Regions from separate parts of the Cohnella sp. GCM10012308 genome, predicted to be linked through region 2. Evidence: riboswitches for the same ligand, from Rfam matches in the RefSeq annotation. Region 2 holds a riboswitch; the other holds the start of a gene.
The links. Region 2 has a riboswitch for cobalamin ahead of ACFOTD_RS07015 (S-layer homology domain-containing protein). Riboswitches for the same ligand answer to the same signal wherever they lie in the genome.
Positions count from the first base shown of each region.

Region 1: another riboswitch for cobalamin. It lies ahead of ACFOTD_RS17930 (DUF4430 domain-containing protein); the one in region 2 lies ahead of ACFOTD_RS07015 (S-layer homology domain-containing protein).

Region 1 is NZ_JBHRYU010000016.1:52,854-61,997, reverse strand. Features, by position in the region: gene ACFOTD_RS17955 (response regulator transcription factor) at 1-641, opposite strand, end outside; gene ACFOTD_RS17950 (ABC transporter substrate-binding protein) at 889-2,223, shown strand; gene ACFOTD_RS17945 (carbohydrate ABC transporter permease) at 2,317-3,216, shown strand; gene ACFOTD_RS17940 (carbohydrate ABC transporter permease) at 3,213-4,061, shown strand; gene ACFOTD_RS17935 (family 4 glycosyl hydrolase) at 4,075-5,469, shown strand; cobalamin riboswitch at 5,602-5,802, shown strand; gene ACFOTD_RS17930 (DUF4430 domain-containing protein) at 5,959-9,144, shown strand, end outside.
Region 2 is NZ_JBHRYU010000004.1:21,077-30,220, forward strand. Features, by position in the region: gene ACFOTD_RS07000 (response regulator) at 1-1,952, shown strand, start outside; gene ACFOTD_RS07005 (ATP-binding protein) at 1,979-3,244, shown strand; partial or broken gene ACFOTD_RS07010 (Rpn family recombination-promoting nuclease/putative transposase) at 3,432-4,306, shown strand; gene ACFOTD_RS07015 (S-layer homology domain-containing protein) at 4,373-6,463, opposite strand; cobalamin riboswitch at 6,654-6,841, opposite strand; gene ACFOTD_RS07020 (SDR family oxidoreductase) at 7,078-7,938, shown strand; gene ACFOTD_RS07025 (hypothetical protein) at 8,007-8,741, opposite strand; gene ACFOTD_RS07030 (RNA polymerase sigma factor) at 8,734-9,144, opposite strand, start outside.

The DNA.
Region 1 (9,144 bases), on a different contig from region 2:
GTCTTATAACGAACGTCCGCCAGCAGCCTCAGCGCGACCTCCATTTTAACGCGGATCAGGTAATCGGTGAAGTTAACGCCGACTTTCTGCTTGAACAGGTAGCTCAGATAGTTGGCGTTCATATGGACGAGCTTTGCCGCCTCTTCGAGCGTAGCCGTCCGATAATTTTCCTGCAAATACGCCTTGATCTTGCTCATGACGAGACCTTCCTCGCCGATCTGAGTGCGAGCGGACAAGCCGGCGGTCTCTTCGGCGCGGCGTGAGGTACTCATTTCCGCTTTGAGCTCGCTGAATACGTCCATCAGCATCTGGTATTTCGCCGGCTTCACGATATAATTTTTCACGCGATATTTGAGCGCTTTTTGCGCGTATTCGAACTCCCGGTAGCTGCTGAGGAACAGCACCTCGATGTCCAGCTTGCGTTCGCGGATCGCCTCGGCCAGCTCGATGCCATTCATGACGGGCATCCGGATGTCCGTTAAAACGATGTCGATGTCCCCCTGCAAAGCGATCATGTCGAGCGCTTCCCGCCCGTTGCCCGCTTGACCCGCGACCTCGAAGCCAAGCTCATGCCAGGGAAAGTAAAGCGACAGCGCTTCGCGGGCCTCGGCCTCGTCGTCTACCAATAGCAGCTTATACACGGGCTAACACCTCTGTGATGTCGTTTTTCCTAGCTATTATAGCACCAAAGCGCACATGTAAACGCCTTTACGGTGTTCCGGGATCAACTTGTATAATGAGGATACGTTAACCGATATAAGGATACCCTCACCATAAAAACACTTGAAAGATGACACCCACAATCGAAGATTGGATGCGTTATCAACACGAGAAAACGTTTTTATAATGAGTGAAGCGTTTCCAATCAAGTGAAGGGGAGAGATTTGAATGAGTCGGAAGAGATGGATTCCCGCTACGATGACGGCTGTATTAGCGGCTGGCTTGCTGGCAGGCTGCGGGAAAAGCAATGAGGGCGCAAACGGCGCGGATGCGGGGCAAAGCGGAGGCGAAGCCAAGGACGTCACCCTCAGATTCAGCTGGTGGGGCGGCGACGACCGTCATAAAGCGACGCTGGCAGCCATCGAAGCCTACAAAAAGGTGGCGCCGAACGTCACGATTGAAGCGGAGTACCAAGGCTTCGACGGGTATGAGCAGAAAGTGAAGACGCAGCTGGCCAGCGCCACCGCGGCCGATATTATCCAACTCGATGTGCCTTGGATGACCGAGCTTAGCAAGAGCGGCTTTTTCCTCGATCTCAGCAAGGAGCCGAATATGTCTCTGGACAGCTTCGATGCGGATTTTCTCAAAAACTTCGGGACCTACGACGGCAAGGTGGTCGGGCTGCCGACAGGCGTGAACGCCTACGGACTTGTCATTAACAAGACCGCCGCGGACAAGCTCGGCGTGCCGACCGACATCAAGTGGGACTGGGACTCGTTGTACGAAGCCGGCAAGAAACTGCACGATAGCGACAAAACCAAATATTTGCTCGTAGCGGACCATGGCATGGTCATGCAGGACTTTACCAACATTCTCAAGCAGCGCACGGGCAATCAATGGGTGAATAACGACTACACGCTCGGATTCGCCAAGGAAGACGCGGTTGCGGGCTTCGACTGGATTAAGCGGGCAACGGAAGCCGGCGTCTATCAGCCGCTCGGCGAAGCCGACTTGTTCTTCGGCAAAACCGAGCAGAACACGAAGTGGATCAATGGCGACATTCCGATGATCCCGGCGATGAGCAGCACCATGCTCACTTTAAAATCGGTGCTGCCGGCAGGAACCGTCGTCACGACCGCCCTGCCGCCAGTCACGAAGGATGGCAAAGATACGGCAGAGCTGGTTCGTCCGTCTCAGCTCGTCGCGGTGAATGCCAAGAGCAAGAATACGGATGAAGCCGTCAAATTCCTGAATTGGTTCCTGACCAACCCCGATGCGGCGGTTCTGCTGGGCGACGTCCGTTCCTCGCCGGCTTCCAAGTCCGCGCAGGAAGCGGCGCTTGCAGCCGGCAAGATCGATCCTGCCGTTACCAAGGCGGTTGCGGACGGACTCGCTAGCGCCGGCATCGTAGATGGCGTCGTGGCGACCAATTCGGAAGTGTCGGCCGTCCTGCAAGACGTGATCGAGCAGGCTGCATACGGCAAGCTGACGCCGGATAAAGCGGCTGACACGTTAATCCAGACGCTGCAAAAAAAGCTGGAAGAGCTGAAGGGTAGAGGTTGACGCAAGGCGGCGGAACGAAGAGGCTTATTCCCGCTCTGCTTGCTTCCGCCGCTTGATTGTGGGTCAACCGGTTAGAAAGGAGATGGCGACTCGGTGTCCTGGAGGAGCAAAAAGAACTATCAATGGATCGGCCTCGTCTACGTGCTTCCGTGGATCATTGGATTGCTTGCTTTCCAACTGTATCCGTTTATCGCTTCATTCTATTATTCGTTGACGGATTACAATATGATCAATCCGCCGCACTGGGTCGGTCTGGACAACTATCGCAAAATATTGACGGAAGATTCGGACTTCCGCCAGTCGTTAAAAGTCACCTCGATCTATGTCTTGCTGGCCGTGCCGGTCAAGCTGGCGTTCGCGCTGTTCATCGCCCTGATCTTAAGCGCGAAGCTGAAGGCGATCAACTTTTTTCGCACGGTCTATTATCTGCCCTCCATTCTCGGCGGCAGCGTAGCGATCTCGGTGCTCTGGCGCTTTCTGTTCATGAAGGACGGGGTCGTAAACAATGCGCTGGGCGCCATCGGCATCGGTCCGATCGACTGGCTCGGCAATCCCGATATCGCGCTTTATACGCTGGGCCTGCTGTCCGTCTGGCAGTTCGGATCCTCGATGGTGCTGTTCCTTGCCGGCTTGCAGCAGATCCCGAGCGAGCTGTACGAAGCCGGTTCGATCGACGGCGCCTCGCGCACGCGCATGTTTTTCCGGATTACGGTACCGATGCTCACGCCGATCGTGCTGTTCAACCTGGTCATGCAGATGGTCAATGCCTTCCAGGAGTTCACGGGCGCATTTGTCATTACGAGCGGCGGGCCGATGAAGTCAACCTTTCTCTACGCGCTCAAGCTTTATCAAGAAGCGTTCTCGTTCTTTAAAATGGGATATGCATCGGCGCTATCGTGGATCTTGTTCATCATCATTATGATCGTTACCGCCGTTATCTTCCGGACATCGAACCGATGGGTGTACTACGAGGACGGGGGGAAGGCCAAATGACGATGGCACGGCGCGGCGCGCTGGGACGGGCGGGCTTTTACGTACTGCTCATCGTCCTCGGCTTCATCATGATTTACCCGCTGATCTGGCTGTTTGTTTCTTCCTTTAAAACGAACGAGGATATTTTCGGCTCCAGCAAGCTCTTTGCGCATACGTATGTCTGGAATTCCTACCAGCTCGGCTGGAAGGGGAACGGCCAGTACGGCTTCTCCGATTTCTTCTTAAACACGCTTAAGCTGGTTGTGCCGACCGTCGTGCTGACGATCGCCTCAAGCGTATTGGTCGCCTATGGTTTCGCACGCTTTCGTTTTCCGCTGCAGACGCTGCTGTTCTCGCTCATGATGGCCACGCTCATGCTGCCGGAATCGACGATTATCATCCCGCGCTACATTCTGTTCCGCAATCTGGGTTGGCTGGATTCCTATTTGCCGTTTATCGTGCCGGCCGGGTTTGCGACTTCCGCGTTTTTTATTTACATGCTCATTCAGTTTTTCCGCGGGCTGCCGCGAGATCTGGACGAAGCGGCGATCATCGACGGCTGCAATTCGTTTATGGTGCTCATTCGCGTCCTTCTGCCGCTGAGCAAGCCCGCGATTTTTTCGGTCGGCATCTTCCAGTTCATCTGGACCTGGAACGACTTTTTCAACTCGATTATTTACATCAGCAGCGTAAAAAACTTCACCGTGTCGCTTGGCCTGCGCATGTCGCTTGACGCCTCGTCCGTCGTGTCATGGAACCAGGTGCTGGCGATGTCGGTGACCGGGGTTCTGCCATGTATTTTACTGTTCTTCTTTGCGCAAAAGTACTTTGTAGAAGGCATCTCTACCACAGGTTTGAAAGGATAAGGAGCGTGCGGCCATGCAACAAGCAAGCGGAGAGAAGCGTAGAGACTTACAAATTGCCTATATCGGCGGCGGTTCGCGAGGCTGGGCCTGGGGATTGATGAGCGACCTGGCGATGGAGCCGAATCTGTCGGGCGTCGTCAGGCTGTACGATCTGCAATACGATGCAGCAGCACAAAACGCGGTCATCGGTAACAGGCTGGCAGAGCGGGAAGATGCGCCGGGCAAGTGGCGGTACGAAGCCGCCCGAACATTGGAGGAAGCGCTCAAGGGCGCGGACTTCGTCATCATATCCATCTTGCCCGGCTCCTTCGAGTTGATGGCATCCGACGTTCATCTGCCCGAAGAATACGGCATCTATCAGTCCGTCGGCGATACGGTAGGCCCGGGCGGACTTCTGCGCGCGCTGCGGACGATTCCGCAGTATGTCGAGATTGCCGGCGCGATCAAGGCGCATGCGCCAAAGGCGTGGGTGATCAATTACACCAATCCGATGACGCTATGCACGCGAACGCTGTACGAAGTGTTCCCGGAAGTTAAGGCGATCGGCTGCTGCCACGAGGTGTTCGGAACGCAGCATCTGCTTGCCCAGATGGTCGAGCGCAAGCTCGGGATTGCCAAGGTGGACCGCAGGGAGATCAAGGTGAACGTGCTCGGGATCAATCACTTTACTTGGCTGGACCAGGCGTCTTATCAGGGGATCGATCTGTTTCCCCTCTATAAGGATTTTGTCGACGAATTTTACGAGGAAGGGTTCGAAGGCAGCCGCAAGGGTCACTGGCTCAACGATCACTTTGCGTCGGCGCAACGGGTGAAGTTCGACCTGTTCCGCCGGTACGGCGTTATCGCAGCCGCCGGAGACCGGCATCTGGCCGAGTTTATGCCGGGCGATCAGTATCTCCGGGATCCGGAGACGGTCCGGGATTGGAAGTTCAGCTTGACGAAGGTCGACTGGCGTATCCAAAATCAGCAGAAGCTGCATGCCGACGGAGACCGGTTGGCTGTCGGAGAAGTTAGCTTTACGCTGAAGCCAACCGGGGAAGAGGGCATCGACATGATCAAATCGCTGCTGGGCATGGGCGAGTTGATCACGAACGTGAACCTGACGAACCGCGGACAATCGACGGATCTTCCGGCCGGCGCGGTCGTGGAGACGAATGCCGTGTTCGCCTACGACTCCGTTCGCCCGGTCGTAGCCGGCAGACTGCCGGACGCCGTTCATGAGATGGTGCTGCGTCATGTCACGAATCAGGAGACGACGCTGTTGGCCGCGCTGAAGCAGGATAAAAGACTGGCGCTGGAGGCATTTGTGAACGATCCGCTGGTGACGATACCGCGCGATCGCGCGGAGCAATTGTTCGACCGCATGCTGCAAAATACGAAGTCGATGCTGCCTGGATGGCGTCTATAAGCGCGGACAGGCTTGCGTCATCGATTCAGCCCGGAGACTTTTGGTCTTCGGGCTGTTTTGCGGTATTCATAAAAATGCCAAAAACCATCCATGACAAAGGCATGATATTCCGCTATGATGATCAAGTCTAATTGAATATTTTTCATTTCAGGTGCCCGTCATGATTTGCTAACCAGCGTTATGGACGGGGTAAAAGGGAAGCGGGTGCAATTCCCGCGCGGTCCCGCCGCTGTAAGAGATGAGCTTCATGCCACACGCCACTGGACGATCCGGGAAGGCGGCATGGGACGATGATTCTCGAGCCAGAAGACCTGCCGGAAATGTACACCGACAACTCTACGAGCGATAGGGGGTGTTTTAATTGAGGCTGCCTGTATATTTGGCGATCTCTGTTTAAAACCTCTTGACGATTCCGTTAAGAGGTTCTTTTTATTGCGTTCACACCGCGAATCGGCAAGCATAACGAATGGGAAGCAGGGATATTACACCATGATGAGAAAAATAACGACCTGGCTGCTCACGCTAAGTGTCGCGTTTTCGTTGTTTGCGGCCGGCGCTAAAACAATTGGCACCGCTGCGGCTGCGGGAGCGCTCGAAGGCTATATCACGTTGAGTGTCGAGAAGTTCGCGCTGGGGCAAGGCTACAAGCTGGAGCCGACACGCGTACCTTTTTATGCTGGAGAGAATGGCGCGGCAGTTATCGCCCGGGCTTTGGGCGACGATAACATCAAGCATACAGGAACCATCGACAGTGCATTTTATTTATCCGATGTGCGAGATTCGGAGCAAGCAGCGCATGTGCCGGCCTACATACTCGAACAAATCGCGTTAGGCAAAGCGACGCTCGTCGGGCGGCAGGATTCCGAGTGGCTCGGCGAATTCGACTATACCCCTATGTCGGGCTGGATGTATGAAGTCAACGACCAGTTCCCCCCCTACGGGTTCTCGAATTACCAACCGCATGACGGAGACGTCGTCCGAACGCAGTTTACGGTATGGGGCTACGGCGCTGATCTGGACACTTCGTGGGGGTTCGGCTATATCGATTCGGCGGATAAGGATGAATTGACGGCGCTGATCGGCAAGATCAATGGCGATCCTGCCAGAGACACGATGCTTGCCGATCCGGTAATAGCTGTCTTGTACTCGCATGCCTATGAAGTGCTTGAAAATATCGAGAGCACGCAAGTTAGCGTCGATCAGGCATTAACGGAATTGGCCGACGGACTGGGATGGGATGTCGTCAAGCCGGAGCTCGCGATCGCCGGCACTGAAGACCAGTCATATGCGGATACGAAGCAGCTTAGCTTTCAAGTAACCGCGACCGACGCGGGCACGCCTGGTATCATCCCGGCGGTGAAGTTGAACGGCACCGCGCTTACGCCCAAGGATAATCAATATACGGCCAACCTGATCGTGGGCGCCAATACGATCGTCGTTACGGCTACGGATAACGCAGGCAACTCGGCTCTTCGCACGTTTACGGTTTACTATGACTTGTCGGGCATCGTCGGAGATCAGCTCGGCAAAAATCTCACTTGGATTGCGAATATGGTAAAGGAACCGACCTTCGGTACGCTCGGGGGCGAATGGTCGGTACTGTCGCTCGCGCGCGGGCATTATGATATACCTGCAAGCTATTATGCGAAGTATTCCGACAATGTCACGGCGAAAATCAATTCGTTAGTCGCCCAGAACGACGGCGTACTCGATAAGAGCAAGAGCACAGAGCACTCGCGACTTATACTAGGATTGGCTTCGATCGCCAAGGATCCGCATGACGTCGGGGGCTTTGACGCGACACAGGCGCTGTCCGATTACGATTATGTCCTTAAGCAAGGCATCAACGGTCCGATCTGGGCGCTGATCGCGATGGATACGCGAGGCTATGCGTTCCCGACCGTCGCGCAAGGCAAAAACCAAGCGACCAGGGAAAACCTCATTCAATATATTCTGAACAATGAAGTGAAAAAAGGCACCGAACAGGCCGGCGGCTGGGGCTTCAGCACGGTTACGGCCGATGTCGATCTGACCGCGATGGCGATGCAGGCGCTCGCACCGTATTACGCGTCTGACGATTCGGTACAAGCGGCGATCGATCGGGCGATCGTCTGGCTGTCTGCCAAACAGAACAACTTGGGCAGCTTTACGAACTTCGGAAGCACCAGCAGCGAGAGCATCGCGCAGGTCGTTACGGCGCTATCCGCTCTGGGCATCGATTCGGCGACGGATGCGCGATTCGTCAAGCAAGGCATGTCCGTTCTGGAGGCGTTATTGTCATTTGGCGCTCCCGATGGCGGCTTCAAGCACGTACTGACTGGCAAAGTAGACAGCATAGCGACCGACCAAGGCACCTATGCGCTCATCGCATACGATCGCTATACGAAGAGCGAGAATCGGCTGTACGATATGACGGATGCCGTCGATCCCGCAGCACCTAAAGTAATTGATTTGCCGCTGCCGGATGGCTTGACGCCGGTCGTCGATATCCCGCTGGACACGCACGATTACAGCCTTACGCTCTATCCTTACGACCAGAACAAGCAAGTAACGGTTACGATCCCAGCGGATTCCGGATCGAAGGTTAGCCTGAATACGGCGACGGACAGCAATCTTCCAGCGTTAGCCGTATCGAAGGGGAACGTGTCCGCTTTTATTCCGCAAGGCACGCAGATTAAGAGCGGCGATCCATCCAAGGTAGAACTGCTCACGACCGTCGACGCTTCTGACCCGACGCTAAACGAGAAGATCGGCGGCATCGTGGCAAGCGGCATGAAGCTGGATTCCATTGCGAAGGCGTTCGCGATGGGCGGAACGAATCGGGTGACGTTCGACAGGTTTATCACGCTGACCTTCACAGGCTTGAAGGGAAAGAATGCCGCATACGTTGAAAACGATCAAGCCCACACGATTCAAAAGGTCGCCGATGACGCGGCCGGCATGGAAACGGGCAAAGACGAGTACGCGTACGACAGCGGAGAAGATCTGATCGTCAAGACCAAGCATTTTACCCAGTTTATCGCTTATGCCGAGAAATCCGCGGATCCTTCAAACGGCGGAGGCAGCGGAAACACAACCGGACACGTAACGTTGTCGATCGACAAAAACACGATAGGCAAAGGTTATGTGATCGTCCCGGAGCGCGTTGAGCTTCAGGATGGCGATACCGTATGGACCGTACTGTCACGCGCGCTAGATAGCAAGCAGATTGCTTACAAATATGAATACACGCCGTTATACAATAGCGTGTACGTACAATCGATCGCCGGCGACGGCGAGTTCGATCACGGAAATCTCAGCGGTTGGATGTATAACGTCAACGGGACGTACCCGGATTACGGTGCCAGTCTTTATCAGTTAAAGGACGGCGATAGCGTACAGTGGCGCTATACGACCGATCTTGGCGCCGATCTGGGCCATCCATACAATGGCGATTCGACCGGTTCAGGAGGCGCAGCTGGGACTGCAACGGTGGTCAATGTCTCCGAGAACGCTGCGAAAGATTTTGTTTTCGCAGTAGAAGCCGGCAAATCCTATCCCAACGGCATCCAGGTCAACATACCGGACATTCAGCCAAAGGTCTTACTCGATCTCAATGCTGTATTGAAAGATATGCCTAAGATTACGGTTAAACGCGGCGATCTCACGCTCGAAATTCCTGAACATGAAGCATTG
Region 2 (9,144 bases):
CGGCCGTCTTCGAGACGGTACAAGTCCAGGATGTCGTAGACCATGCATATCGCACGTTCGATCAAGTCGCGCGCGGCAAAGGACTCGAGCTGCGCGTGCGCCTCGATTCGAGGCTGCCGGCTTCTTTCCGGACCGACAGCCACCGGCTGCAGCAGATTCTGGCGAACCTGCTCTCCAATGCCTTCAAGTTTACGGAGAAGGGCCAGGTATCGCTGACGGTCGGCCGGAGCGAGGCGAATCCGGAAGATCTTTTCTTCGAGGTAAGAGATACGGGCATCGGCATTCCGAAAGAAAAGCTCGACAGCATCTTCGAAGCGTTCCAGCAGGCAGACGGCACGACCAGCCGCAAGTATGGCGGAACGGGACTCGGTCTCAGCATCTGCCGCCAGCTCGCCTCGCTGCTGGGCGGACGGATCGAAGCCGCGTCGGAACCCGGCAAAGGAAGCGCCTTTACCCTGCTCCTGTCTGAGCAAGCCGAGAAGTCCGTTCCCGAGCTTGAAGTGGAGCGGACATCCGAGCAGACAGGGGGGGCAGCGCCAGCCCTTAATAAGGAAGCACCCGCTGCAACGGCGCCCCGGCCCGAGCCTGTATCCGTCCCGGAACCGGCGCAGCGGACGGCATTCCACGAGCCGACGCCGGTCGAATTCAAGGCTTCGCCGCGCCCCGGCGCAGACATTGCCGAGTTTTATGAATCGTTCGTGCCGGACATCTCGATCTCCAACCCGAAGCTGCTCCAGCATGCCGTAATGGATGACGACCGAAACGACCTGAAGCCGGGAGATACAACGCTGCTTATCATCGAGGAAGAAGCGTCGTTCGCGGCCATCCTGCTCGAGCTTGCGCGCAAGCGCGGCTTCAAGGCGATCGTCTCGCTGCAGGGCGACCAGGGGCTCGCGCTCGCTCACGCCTACAAGCCGGACGCGATCGTCGTCGACGCCGACCTCCCCGTCCTCAACGGCTGGGCGATCATCAGCAGGCTCAAGAGCCGGCCCGAGCTGCGGCATATCCCCGTGCACGTCATCTCCACTGCCGACGACAGCAAGCAAGGGCTCTCCATGGGCGCATTGGACTTCTGGAAAAAGCCGACCGACCGCTCGGAGCTTGAAGCCGCGTTCCTGCGGATCGAATCGTACATCCGGCGTCCGGTCAAAAATTTGCTGATCGTCGAGGACAATGCCGCCTTGCGCGGGAGTCTGGTCGACTTTATCGCGCACCCCGACGTATCCGTGACTGCCGCGGCCACCGGCAAGGATGCGCTTGGTCAGTTGAACGCCCAGCACTTCGACTGCATGGTGCTCGATCTCGGCCTTGCCGACATCTCCGGCTTCGAGCTGCTGGAGCAGGTCAAGACGAACCGCAAGCTGCAAACGCTGCCGGTCATCATTTACACGGGCCGCGACCTCAGCAAGGAAGAGGAGCTGCGGCTGCGGCATTACGCCGAGAGCATCGTGCTCAAAAACGTACAGTCGATGGAACGCCTATACGACGAGACCGCGCTGTATTTGCATCGCAAGCATGAGGACCTGCCGCCGGACAAGCAGCTCCTCATCGAGAAGCTGCATAACCCGGAAGCCGCGTTCGAAGGTAAAAAGATTTTGCTCGTGGATGACGATATGCGCAATATTTATGCGCTCTCCAGCGTGCTGGAGGGCTACAATATGGAGATCAGCTTCGCGCAGAACGGCAAGGAAGCGCTGCAGCATCTGAGCGTACACCCGGACGTAGATCTCGTTTTCATGGACATCATGATGCCGGAGATGGACGGCTACGAGACGATGCGGCGCATCCGCCAGATGTCGCAGTTCGAAAACTTGGTCATCATCGCGTTGACCGCCAGAGCGATGGAAGGCGACCGCGTAAAATGCCTTCGGGCCGGCGCTTCCGACTATATCGCCAAGCCGATTAATACGACTCAGCTCGTCACGCTTCTCAAGGCGTGGCTCATCAAATAGACCCGTCGGAAGGAATGACAGCCAGCATGGGACATCGCGTTCACATCCTTCTTGTCGACGATCGGCCCGATGAGTTCTTGTCCATTCAAGCGATTCTTGCCGATTCGCCGTACAAGCTCGTCTCCGCTTCGTCAGGCTCCGAGGCGCTCAAGTGCCTGCTCAACAACGACTTTGCGCTCATCATCATGGACGTAATCATGCCGGACATGAACGGCTTCGAAACGGCCCGGCGCATCAAGACGCGCAAAAAGTCGCAGGATATTCCGATCATCTTCCTCACCTCGCTGACGTCGGAGCTGGACAACTACAAGCAAGCGTATTCGGCCGGCGCGATCGATTTTATGACGAAGCCCGTGCATCCGGAGGTGCTGAAGAGCAAGATCGACGGCTTCGTGCGCCTCTACCTGACGCGGCTCGAGCTGGAGCGCCAGACGAAGGAATTGGCCGCCAAAACGCGGGAGCTCGAGGCGAAAACGAGCGAGCTGGAAGCGCAGGCGCAGCAGATGGAGGTAGCGAACCGCGAGCTGACGCTGATGAAGGAAACGGCGGAGACGGCCTCCCAGATTAAGTCGGGCTTCCTCGCGACGATGAGCCACGAGCTGCGAACGCCGCTCAACGGCATCATCGCGATGTCGGAGCTGCTAATGGAATCGGAGCTACGCGCTTCGGACCGCGACATGGTCGACATTATCCGCACCAGCGGCAATGCGCTGCTCTCGATCATCAGCCACATTCTCGACTTTTCCAAGATCGAGTCCGGCAAAATGGACCTGGAGCTCGCGCCGTTTAACCTGGCAAGCTGCATGAAGGAAACCGCGGACCTGTTCATCGCGCTGCTCCGCGAGAAAGGGCTGACGCTTACGACGGAGATCGATCCCGCGATTCCTTCGCTGCTGCTCGGGGATCCAAACCGGCTGCGTCAGGTGCTCAACAACTTGATCGGCAATGCCGTCAAGTTCACTTCCGCCGGCGGCGTTCGCGTCTATGCACGGCTGCTGCGTCGGCAGGACGCGGAACTGGAGCTCGAATTCGCCGTGGAGGATACCGGAGCGGGCATCCCGGAAGGGCAGTACCACAGGCTGTTCCAGCCGTTCTCCCAGCTCGAAGGAACGCAGGGCGGCAAGACCGGCGGGACGGGACTCGGACTGTCGATCTGCAAGACGCTGGTGGAGCTGATGGGCGGACGAATTTATGCGAAAAAAGACGCAGCCCAAGGTGCGGCATTCGTGTTCACGATTAAGACGAAAGCCGTGGAAGAGGAAGGTGCCGCCAGGCACCCCGCTCTCTCTTGACAATGCAAGCGGCCTGGGTGAAGATGATTTTAAATAAGTCCAAAGCAGTTCAAGGCGCGAAGCACGCGTCCTGCGCCGATCCTGTGTTTTCGTACAGGACGGCGAAGGGCGCGTTTTTTGCGTTTTCCGGGCATGTTGCGCCGTTCGGAGAATCGCTCGATTATGATATACTGGAGGCAAAACGGTTATGAATAAGCGGTTGAATCCGAAAAACGATTACTTGTTCAAGCGTCTGTTCGGCGAAGCCGACAGCAAGCCGCTGCTAATCGGATTGCTTAATGCGGTCCTGCGCAGAAGCGAGCGGGACGCGATTGCGGACCTTGCCGTACTGGACGGCAAGCTGATCACCAAGCGCCTAGTCGAAGACAAAGAAGGCGTGCTCGACATTCGCTGCGAGACGGCAGAACGGGAGCAGATCAACGTAGAGATGCAGGTGGGCCGCTATCGGCATATGGAGAAGCGAAGCCTGTTTTACATGGGGCGGCTGCTTGCGGATTCGATTCGGGAAGGCGAGGATTACGGCCAGCTCAAAAAACGATCTGCATCAACATGCTGGATTTTTCTTTTCTCCCCCTGGAAGGCTTCCATCGCTCGTTTCATCTATATGAGGATACCGAACGGCAGTTCATCCTGACGGACCTGATCGAATTGCATTTTATCGAGTTTCCAAAGTTTCGCTCGGCGCCTTACGTCATGGCGGACCCGCTTCATCGTTGGCTGAGGTTTCTGGACGAACGCACGACTCACGAACAACTGGAGGAGCTGATCGCCATGGATCCGACGATTCGGACGGCCGAGGAACGGCTGAGCCATCTGAGCGAAGACGACATGACCCGCTTGCTGTACGAGGCCAGGGAAAAAGCAACCCGGGATCGGATCAGCTTTTTGAAGGATGCGCGGGAGCAGGGCTTGGAGGAAGGCAGGGAACTGGGCATTGAGCAGGGCAGAGTCGCCGTCGCGCTTAATTTATTGAAAGCCGGCACAGACATCGTCACCGTCAGCCGCTTGTCCGAATTGCCCGTAGACCAGGTAAGACGTCTGGCCGCACAACTGGAAGAATAGGCAAACAGCGAATAGACGTCGCAGGCAAAAGCCTGCGACGTCTATTTTGTTGCGCTTATGCTTCGTTTACTTGGTAATCAAACCTTGCTTGAGCAAGTTCGAGGCGATGACGGCCGCCATCTCGCGGGTCACCTTGGCCTTCGGGTCGAACGCGGTGCCGGATGTGCCCTTCAGCAAGCCCTTGTCGTAAACCGCGCGGACCGACGCGAGCGCGTAGCCGGAGATCTGGCCTTGGTCGGAGAATGAGGTCTTTGATCCCGAGCCATCCAGCTTGAAGGCGCGGGTCAGCACAACAGCCAGATCTTGGCGGGAGATTGCGTCGTTCGGCTTGAACGACGTTGCCGTGACGCCGCCGATCAATCCCTTGGATTTCGCCGTCATGACCGCATCGAAATACCAGGCGCCCGGCGCGACGTCCGCGAACGCCTGCTTGGCGCCGGAAGCCGGCGTCTCGCCGAGCAGGCGCAGCATCAGCGCGGCGAACTGCACACGGGTCAGTTGCTGCTTCGGCGCGAACTTCAGCTCCGTCGTGCTTACGCCTTGAAGCCAGCCGGCCGCGTAAGCTTCGTTTACGGCACCGCTTGCCCAAGAAGAGATATCCGCCGCGTCCGCGAACGAATCGCCGCTTCCCTGGCCTGCGTTCACGGCTACCGTGCCCGAATACTTAAGCACGAGCGGCGCGGCGCCGGCACGGTATCCCGTCACGGTGTAAGCCAGCTCGCCTGCGGACAAGCCCTTGAAGGTCGCCGTGCCGTTCGCGTCGGTCGTCGCTGTCTGTCCGCCGATCGCGACCTGTACGCCAGCCGCCGGTCCCGTTACTTCCTTGTAGCTGCTGTCGTAATAGGTGTACTGCACGTTCACCGCAATGGCGCCGCCCGCAGCAGCCTTTGCCGTGACAGATTTCACGAGGCCGCTGTCAGCGCCGGACAGGTACAGGTACAGCTCGTCGCCCGCCTGCAGCCGGAATTTCTCAAGCGAGGTATCGACCGTTGCATAAGCGCCACCGCGCTTGACAGCGAACAGCCAGTAGACGCTCTGATCGCCTGCCGCGTCTCCGATGGCGGACAGGAACTTGCCGTATTGCGGATCTTCCGTGTAGCCAAGCTTCAGCTTGTTGCGATCGGCGATCTCGACCAGCCCGTCCCACGCATATACCGCTTGCGTAGCGCTCAGCGCAGCCAGCGGGCCGTTCAGCCCTTCTACGGCTGCGCCCGTCGCAACCCATTGGCTGGCAGCGTTGACGTATACGGAACGATGCGATGCGCCGAACAGCCCGTAAGCGGCCAACGCGCGCAGCGCCTGCTCGGTGGCGAACGCCTTGTCCGATGCGGTGTCGGACAGCTCGTGCTTGAAGCCGCCGTCCGTATTTTTGAACGCCAGCAAGCGCTGGATCAGGTTCGATCCGTTCTTGGCGAACTTCGCGTCCGCCGGATCGATGCCGTAGGCGGCAAGACCGATGATCGTTTGCGCGATCGCCTCGCTATTGTCGTTGGCGAGGTTCGTGGACAGCCACGCGACAGCCTTGTCCGCCGCGGCAGCAACCTCGGGGCGGTCCTTGTACTTGCCCAGGGCGCTGAGCGCCATGCCGTACAGATCGGGGACCGTGGAGCCGTCGATGCCGGAGACGATCGCCGCGACCAGATCGCCGCGCGTCCACGCGGTACCGGCAGGCAGCTCGTAGTTGCCCGAATCAAGCGCGAGCAGCACAAAGATATCGGCGTACACATTGGCAAAGGAAGAATAGCTCGCAAGCTTCGCGATCAAGTCGTGGCCGCCGATGCTGCGAGCGTCCAGTCCGATCGCGTTCGCGACCAGCGCAAAGCGCGCAAGCGCCGTCGGATCCGGCGAAGCCTTGGCCCACTCGGCCTCTACGCCGGCAGCCAGCTTCGCCGAATAGTCGGCAGGTACGGCTTGTCCCGCGCGCGCGAAACTGAGGGCCAGCCAATCCGAGGAAACCCCGCCGTTCGCGTTGACATAACCAATGGCGGCCTGGATATCCGACTGGACGTTGACGGAAGCGACCGCGGCGACCGTCGTGGCGCTAGCGCTCTCGGCGTAGCTCTTGCCCGCAGGCAGCACAGCCGACAGCCCGGCGACCGCCAGCGATACAGACAGTGCGAGCGATGTAAGCGATTTGAAGCGTTTAAAGCCCAACATGAGTCATTCCCCTTTTCAACCTATAATGATGAGTCCTCTTGCCCGTACGGCTCGTCCGCGCCGAAACAAAAAAACCACTCCGCAGCGGGAGTGGTTCAAAATTGCAGCACGGCGCCGTACCGCAACACAACCGCTCCATAGCGGCTTGGCTGGCACAGCCGATCCCGCCGCTCACTCCGCGAAGCGGACGGAATACATTCGTATCGAGGCAGGTCTCCTGGCTCTGCTTCATCGCGACTCCTGCGCCTTCCCATTCGGTTGAACAGTGGCATCGCTCGGAGCGCTCGGCATTACAGTGGCGGGACCGCGCCGGATTTTCACCGGACTTCCCTATTAAGCGGCATGGCAGCATGCGCGCGCCTGGTACGAGGATATGCAGTTATGCCCTAATGATAGCGGGTCGTCCGGCCTTTGTCTATGAAAAGGGAGGCATCTCTTCCAAGAAACTCGCCCAGAGATGCCCTTACGCCGAGGAAACGAGCCTGACAGGAAGTCTTGACTCACGCCGGAGTTGTAGCTATTATGGTTACAACGAATGTTCGCGTTCTATGTATCTTCTTAAGCCGAAGCGCGGAGGCTAGCCAATACGATTCCAATCAGGAGGTTCAATTCTAATGAAAATGCTAGTGACCGGTGCAACGGGCCATCTCGGCTCCCTTGTCGTACAGACGCTTCTGGGGCGCGTTCCCGCGGAGCAAATCGCCGTAAGCGTTCGCGATCCGCAAAAGGCGGCAGCATTGAGTGAGCAAGGCGTGGACGTACGGCGCGGCGACTTCGAAGATCCTGCTTCGCTTGAGCAAGCCTTCGCCGGCATCGATCGCCTGTTGATCGTCTCCACCGACGGGGACACGGAGACGCGTATTCGCCAACATGCGAACGCCGTGGAGGCGGCACGCCATGCAGGCGTAGGATTCATTGCCTATACCAGCGCGCCGAATGCCCAAGAGAGCGAGCTGTTCCTGGCGGAAGTTCACCGCGATACGGAAAATGCGATCCGCGCGACCGGCATCCCCTACGCCTTTTTGCGCAACAATTGGTACATCGAAAACGAGGCCGGCGCGATCCAGGGCATCGTCGCGGGCGCCCCGCTCGTCACGTCCGCCGGAGATGGCAAAGTCGGCTGGGCTGCGCGCAGCGACTATGCGGAGGCGGCTGCAGCCGTGCTCGCCGGCACAGGGCACGAGAATAAGGTGTACGAGCTGGGCGGACCGCTGCGTACGTATGGTGAGCTCGCCTGCGTGCTGTCCGAGGCGCTCGGGCGTGAAGTTTCGCTCCAGCAAGTTGACGATGAAACTTATGCGGGCGTGATGAAGAGCGCAGGCGTTCCCGAGTTCGCGCTGCCGATCGTCACCGCGATCCAGCAAGCGATTCGCGCAGGCACGCTTGCAGTGGAGAGCAGCGATCTGGAAAAGCTGCTCGGGAGGCCGGCGACGCCGCTGTTTGAGGTCATATCCGCGCTATTCAAAACAAATTAAAATGAACGGCCGACAGCGGAGCCCAGCTTTCCGTATCGGCCGTTTTTTTATAGGAGACGCGAAAGCAATTAAGACGAAGGCGCCTCCAAATATAAATGAGCGAGCGCGACCGCCTCGTCCGGATCCATGCTCCAGATGCTGATGCAGGTCACGATCTCTTTTGTGGCCTCCTTGTGATAAAGCATCATCTGCCATCTGCCCTTCTGCAGATTCATCAGAATCGCGAGATCGTCGCCGAAGCCCTCAATGAACTTGGAGCCGTACGGATATCCGGAGCTGAAAGTCTGGTTCGGCTTTTTCTTCAAGGACATGGTGTAGCTGTTGTCGAACGCTTGTTTTACGACGACGCGCTTGCCTTGGGGATCAAGCAAGAAGGACCAATATTCGGCATTGCCCGGATTCAAACCGGTGGAGCGCACCTCTGTCCAGCGGGCCGGCAAGACCGGGATTCGAATCGGAATCGGGGCTATTCTTCTGGTCTCCTGCAGCGTTAATAACGGATACCCCTCTAATATGTGCTTACCGTCGAACGCTTCAAGCGGCGTCAACATCTCTGTCAGATCTTCTTTCTTAGCGCTAAATGAAACTGTCGTGTTAGACCAGTTCGTCACGCTTTGATAGACGGCAGTGCAGGCCCCCGCCAACAGCGCCGCGAGCAAGGGCAGCGCGATAAGCCAATAGCGTCGAAAAGGCCTGCGCGTCATGCCCTCCGCCCGCGCCCAGAGCTGGTCGAAGGACGTGGCCGGCGTTTCCGGTGCGAGCGCCTCATCAATCACCCGTCGATACTTCGAGACATCACTCATGGCTACCCCCGCTCCCGTATGCGAAATAACGATCCTTATTCGGCAAACGCGCCCTCAGGCTGTTCAGCGCCGAATGGAGCCGGGATTTGCAGGTCCCGAGCGGTATTCCCAGCAAGTCGGCCGTCTCCTGAAGCGTCATCCCCGCATAAAAGTGGAGCGTCACAACCTCCCTCGTCTTCAGCGATAGCCCTAATACCTCGCGCCATAACTCCCGATCGCGCTCGTCCGACAGGACGATGGCTTCAATCGAATTCGGGTCCGCCCGTTCAGGCGGTTGACCTATCAAGAAGAGCCAGCGGCTCTTTCGAAGCGAATTGCGCGTCAAATTGATCGCGATGCGGGACAGCCACGGCCGCGCCGAGCCGGTTCGCTGCGGGTCAAAGCTGCCGTATTTGCGAAAGGC